2 regions of the Ureibacillus thermophilus genome follow, and region 2 is predicted to be linked to the other one. Evidence: predicted binding sites of a transcription regulator. Region 2 holds the regulator's gene; the other holds the start of a gene.
The links. Region 2 encodes NrdR, which represses ribonucleotide reductase genes. Its sites were predicted from a motif close to AACACNATATATNGTGTT; they were not measured.
Positions count from the first base shown of each region.

Region 1 (3,433 bases), 500 kb from region 2:
TGTTCTTTCAAGTATTCTTGAACGATTTCCGCCTTCACTTCGATGAATTTTCCTAAGCGGCCAGAACGATAGTATACGAAGGAGAAGTAAGGTTCTAAGCCCGTTGCTACTCCAACCATTGTTCCTGTTGAACCAGTCGGCGCAACTGTGAGCAAGTGAGAATTGCGAATGCCGTGTTCAAGCACTCCTTGACGAATATGTTCCGGCATGCGCTTCATATAGCCAGTGTTGATGAAAGCTTCACGCAACCGTTTAGTTTCTTCTTCCGTTTCACCTACTAAAAATGGGAAGCTGCCGCGTTCTTTTGCAAGTTCAATGGACGTTTCATAAGCGGTAGTTGCAATTGTTTCAAACACTTTATCAACCAGCTCATTGCCTTCTTTCGAACCGTATTCTTTTTCGCAGTAAATGAGTAAATCTGCTAAGCCCATAACGCCAAGGCCAACACGTCGCTCTCCAAGGGCTTGTTTGCGATTTTCCTCAAGGAAATACGGCGTTGCATCGATGACGTTGTCTTGCATGCGGACGCCGACGCGCACTGTTTCTTTTAATGCTTCAAAATCGACTGTTTTTTGGTCTTTCAATGCAAAATTTGCCAAATTGATGGCTGCTAAGTTACATACTGAATATGGCGCTAATGGCTGTTCACCGCATGGGTTTGTTGCCACCACTTTTTGGCCGTAAGCGCGGGCATTTGTCATTTCATTAGCATTATCGATGAAGAAAATACCTGGCTCTGCTGCATAAGTTGCACAGATGTTGATGAGTTTCCATAACTCTCTTGCTCGGATTTTTCGATAAGTGCGCACCCGATAGCCAAGCGCTTCCCATTCTCTTACGTCGCCAATTTTGTGCCATTTCTCGTTGTAAATCGCCATTTCTTCCGGCGTGTAAGTTTCCACATCTGGGAATCGAAGCGGATATTCTTCATCTTTTTCCACCGCTTCCATAAACTCATTTGTAATTGTGACGGAAATATTAGCGCCTGTTAAAAAGTCAGGATTATGCACACTGTAGGTTCCGCCATCGCGCAGTTTTGCTTCCGCTTCCTTGATTATCGCCTCGCTGAACCCTCCTAAACCAGGAATATTTTTATAGTTCACAATTCCTTGATACATCGCTTCTTCGAGAGGAGTTAAAGGAGTGAATTTCAACTTCTCTTTCGCATGACGGATGATGGATTCATCTTCCATATTTTCCATCAAATAACGCAAAATACGAGGATTTTGCATTTTGGAAATGATGAATTCCACAATATCTGGATGCCAATCGGCAAGCATAATCATTTGAGCACCACGGCGGGATCCACCTTGTTCAACAAGATGGGTTAATTTCGCAATATCATCAAGCCATGAAACAGAACCGCTTGATCTGCCATTCACTCCTCTTGCAAGGGTGTTGCGAGGTCTTAATGTGGAACCATTTGTCCCAACACCGCCGCCACGGCTCATTATTTCCATTACTTTTTTGCGATGTTCGCTGATTCCTTCACGGCTATCAGGAACGAAAGGCATTACATAGCAGTTGAAATATGTAACTTGTTTACCTGAACCTGCACCGTAAAGAACTCGTCCGGCTGGCACAAATTTCAACGAAGCTAATTGTTCATAAAACTTTTGGAACCATTCTTTGCGCTTCTCTTCCGTTTTTTCAACAGCCGCTAAACCAGTAGCATTTCGTTTTGCAATCTGTTCATAAAAAATTTCAAGCGGTTTTTCAATGACATCAAGGGAACGTACAATGATGCCTGTTTCCTGTTCTTTCGGATCATCCAGCACATTGCGATATTCCTCTTCAATTAAAATTTCCGCTTTATTGTCTTCCCAATCAATTGATTGAATATACCCTAAACCGCGGGCTGGAAATTTTGGATCTTCTTTAATCGTCAAAACGACAAAATCTCCAGGCTTTAATGTCTTTTTTTCCGTATCCTTGAAGGAATATCGGTCAATCATGACAAGTCTCGATACACCTTTATGCGTAATGTGCATATCCGGAGTTATCGGATGGACTTGCGGAAATTGCTCTATATCCTTGTTCAATTGATCAATGAGGATGGTCGTATACGTCATTACCATCTGCCAGCCTCCCTTAGTACATCTATAATTTATCTAAAATAATACCGTATTAAAACAATAAAATACAATATATTGTATGTCCACTGAAAAGAACATACAATATATTGTTAGTTGTAATTACTTAAAAAAGATTACCTCATATTGAGAGACCTTTCAAGAGTTGATTTTTTATTAAATCTATGAATGCATTGAAAAATCTAGCTTTAGAGCAAATTGTTAAATTTTTATCGCAATTTTAGACATTTATTTTCTAAAATTCCACTCGTCATTTGCATACTTTTCTTCTTCAATTTTTCTTACATAATTCTTTTGTTCTTCTGTCAATTCATATGGGACTAAATCGATTTGCAAAGCCTCTTCAAACCCTTTTTTGAACGCATCAATGCATTCCTCAATGGTAATTCGGCGGGTTGTGAGCCGGTTGATGGCAACGGCTCTCTCAGGTAAATGGATGCGCATTCTATTTTTCGCTTCTTCTGAAGGAAAATTAAATAAAGACAACAGCTTGTCCTCATCAAGGTCCAATAAAATCGCACCGTGCTGCAACACAACACCTTTTTGTCTAGTTTGTGCACTGCCAGCGACTTTTTTACCTTCTACAACAAGTTCATACCAGCTTGGGGCATCAAAACATACCGCGCTTTTCGGCTTTTTCAACGCTTCCTGTTTCTCTCCAGTATCCGGAATGCTGAAATAGGCATCCAACCCCAAATTATGGAAACCTTTCAATAAACCTTCACTTAAAAAGCGATAAGCTTCTGTCACCGTTTCAGGCAAGTTTGGATATTGTTCAGTCACGATGATGCTGTATGTTAATTCACTGTCATGCAATACGGCTCTTCCCCCGGTCGGTCTTCTGACAAACCCAATATTTTGCGCTTTTAACGCTTCCAAATTGATATCCTGCACCTTTTGGAAGTAGCCGATGGAAAGCGTCGGCGGATTCCACTGATAAAAGCGAATCACCGGCGGAATTTCCCCTTTGCTGTGGAAATCAAGCAGCGCTTCATCTAAAGCCATATTATAAGATGGACTGCATGGCCCCGAATTAATAAAATACCATTTTGTTTTCATTCGTTTCCCACCTCACAACTAACTCATTGTATCAAACTGAATGGACGAATGCCACTTTCTTAGAACAGGAAATTGAAAGAGCTCAAATGAATTATGTAGCTTGCACCAAAAACATTCCATTTAGCTTAGATCAAAAAGTTGAACTTAAACAATTAGACAGCATTTAACAGAGATGACTGCATCGGATTTTTAATTATTTTTTACATAAAAAAAGAACACTTATTCTATTACTTCTTTGTTTTTTGTTACTTTCATATAAGGTAAGTAACCTCAATTCCAAA
Region 1 covers NZ_CP036528.1:1,887,284-1,890,716, reverse strand. Annotated here, with positions in the region: gene DKZ56_RS09345 (vitamin B12-dependent ribonucleotide reductase) at 1-2,078, opposite strand, end outside; gene DKZ56_RS09340 (lipoate--protein ligase family protein) at 2,322-3,152, opposite strand.
Region 1: a site for NrdR is predicted at 2,140-2,157, ahead of DKZ56_RS09345 (vitamin B12-dependent ribonucleotide reductase). Genes of this name have one in related genera too.

Region 2 (3,433 bases):
ACGTTCTTGAAAAGATGGAATTTGGAACTTTTCTAAAGATTTTTTGATCGATTCGATGGTTGGTCACCTACCCGTCAACAACTCCAAGTTTTTGCAATATTCTTTTGCGCTCTTCTTCAAAGTCGATATTCGCCTGTTGTTCTTCCTCTTTGTTGGTTTCTTTTTGTTTATAGAACCATTCCGGCACTTTTTCTTCTCTTACGTTTTTGTAGGATTTTTTGTAGCTGGATGAAGACTTTTTCGCTTCGCTTTCAAGCTTCCACTTCAAATATTGATCCCTTTCTGTGCGAGCCAGCTCCATCGCTTCTTTCGCCGTCCGAATATTTTTGCGCATCCAATGGTCCGCAATCCGTTCAACGTATTTACGGGGCAATTTCATGTCTGTAGTAAGCATAACATATTCCAGCAGTACATTGACAACTCCGACTGGCATCCCATGCTTCATGATTAAATCTTCCGCAATTTCAACGGAAGACGGCATCGGCTCTTTTCCATCATTAATGTCTCTCAGCACCTGAATTGGAGGGGTTGTTTCAAGATATTGAATCAACTCCTGCTCTTTCGTCAACAGCTGCTTTTGTTCTTGTGGAGGTTTTGTTTCAAAAGTTTTTTCGAATTTTGGCACTTCCTTGGAAACTGCTAATTTATAATAATCCCTCGCCGCCTTTTTCAATCCTTCTAAAGAAATATTCATATCATCATCGATGGCTAAAATGACAATTTTTTGCATATCCAACGGGGATAGCTGATAGAGGAAAGCGAGCTTGGCAATCCATTCTTTCACTTCTACAGTAAACACGCTTGAAGGAATTAATTGTTCCGACAGTCCTGCCAGCAACAAATCGAAATCAAATTGTTCATAATAAAATGGGTAATGGCTTTGTTGGGATTTCATTTCGGCTTCTCTGAATTCCTGGGGAACATTCGTATCGATTGGCTTAAACACATCTGTGAATGTTCTTGACACATCTTTATAGGCTGTTTTATCAATTTGTTTGATAAAGCGTTTGCGAAGTTTACGATATGCCTGTTCACCAATTCTACTAAACAAGAACATCGATAATAGCGGGTCGCGGAAAAATAATTCCGGATCGAGGGGGCGTATAAGCTCATAAATAAAAAAGCGGTTTTCCCCATCATCTTTTCGATAGGTTTTTAATAGTCCGATCGCTTCCAAAGCAATGCGAGCTTGAAACACCTTGCCAATCGGCATATCCAGCACATTCATCAAATAATAATGATTCAACCCTTCCCGGTATGGATCTTCCCCTTCTGCCCACAAGGTCAAATATAGACTAATTGGCTCAGGACCCGTTAATGGTTGATAAAAAAGGGTCAACAGCTGTCTTTCCTTGGAAGAAAGAGAGGGAGGGAGTATGATGTCAAAATGATCCTTTGGTTGCAGCTCTTTATATAAATGAATCATTTTTTCCCCTCCATCATTGTTTTTTGGACTGGCGATTCAGCAATTCCGTCAATTCTTCCATAAATACGTTGATATCTTTAAATTGCCGGTAAACCGAAGCAAAGCGAACGTAGGCCACTTCATCGACTTTTGCAAGCTCGTCCATCACCATTTCGCCAACATCCACAGAACTCACTTCTGAATTTCCAATTCTTCTCAATTGTTTCTCAATATCATAAACGATTTGTTCAAGTTGTTCTAATGGCACAGGGCGTTTCTCGCAAGCCCGAATCAGTCCGCGAAGCACCTTTTCCCGGCTGAATTCTTCCCTCGAACCATCCTTTTTTACAACAATTAAAGGCGTTTCTTCCACTTTTTCAAAGGTGGTGAAACGATATCCGCACGATTCGCATTCGCGACGTCTACGAATCTCTTTATTATCATCAACGGGTCTAGAATCGACGACACGTGTTCCATTATAGTGACAACTTGGACATCTCATAATTAATTCTCCCTGTCTAGTTTCTTAATTGTTATTATATCAAAATCCATACAACGTGACACTTTTCCTAAATACTCGAGTTTCGAAACAAGCAGATAAGTTATAATTCTAATACACTTTCAACAAAAAATCGAGAAGAATTGCAGTGAAATCCATTGACGAGATTGTTAATATTTTCATTTTGGCAAGTGTACATTCGCTGCTCCAAATAAAAAGTGTAGACAAAGTCAAGAGACAATGTCTACACTCTCATCATTTAAGCTGTTACTGCTTCCAATGCTTTGACAACTTTTTTCGTTAAATCTACTACACGTGCAGAATAACCCCATTCATTGTCATACCAAGCCATCACTTTTACTTTTCTTGTGCCCATCACCATTGTTAATTGAGCATCAATTGTGGATGAATAAGTTGTTGTATTGAAATCCACCGAAACAAGGGGCTCTTCAGTATAATTTAAAATGCCTTTCAAAGGACCTTCACTTGCTTTTTTGAAGGCTTCGTTAATTTGTTCTGCCGTTACATCTTGTTTTAAATCTACCACTAAGTCAACTAAAGAAACGTTAGGTGTTGGTACACGCAGAGCTAAACCGTGGATTTTTCCTGCCATTTCAGGAATGACTTTGCTTAACGCTTTTGCGGCACCAGTTGTTGTAGGAATGATGCTTTGGCCGCAAGCACGGGCACGGCGCAAATCTTTATGCATGTTATCTAGGTTTTTCTGATCGTTTGTATAAGCATGAACTGTTGTCATTAAACCGTTTTCAATTCCAAACTCTTCATGGAGCACTTTGACAACAGGGGCTAAGCAGTTTGTTGTACAAGAAGCGTTTGAAATAATATCGTGTTTTGATACATCTAATACGTCATCGTTAACGCCAACTACAATCGTTACATCTTCATTTTTCCCTGGCGCTGTTAAGATAACTTTTTTTGCACCCGCTTCCAAATGAAGAGCCGCTTTATCGCGCTCATTAAATTTACCTGTTGCTTCAATAACAACATCTACGCCAAGCTCTTTCCAAGGAAGTTTTGCAGGATCACGTTCAGCTACTAATTGAACACGCTTACCGTTAACGATTAAAGCGTTTTCTTCGTATTCAACTGTTCCTTCGAAATGACCGTGAACAGTATCATATTTAATCATATGTGCTAATGTTTTAGCAGGATAGCTGGCATTAACTGCTACTATATTTAAATCGTCTTGAACAATTGCTTGTCGGAACACCATACGACCAATTCGACCAAAGCCGTTGATAGCAATAGAAACTGTCATTATATATCCTCCTATTTTACTTCAATTATGTTTACTTTTTCTCAATTAGTATAGCACATTCTAATAAATAGTGTACCATTATTTATAGGAATAAAAAATTTGTTATTTTCAGAATAATTGGAGAAAAGTAGTTTTATTAAAATTTCCTTTCGGACCATAGAGAATTCCTATGATCCAAATGGAGATTTCCTCAGTTTCGTTATCTAAAATTTACAAAACATCCCATTCATTTAATATTTGTTCCAACTGC
Region 2 covers NZ_CP036528.1:2,389,950-2,393,382, forward strand. Annotated here, with positions in the region: gene dnaI (primosomal protein DnaI) at 1-57, opposite strand, end outside; gene DKZ56_RS11880 (replication initiation and membrane attachment family protein) at 68-1,426, opposite strand; gene nrdR (transcriptional regulator NrdR) at 1,440-1,907, opposite strand; gene DKZ56_RS11890 (glyceraldehyde-3-phosphate dehydrogenase) at 2,164-3,183, opposite strand; gene coaE (dephospho-CoA kinase) at 3,394-3,433, opposite strand, start outside.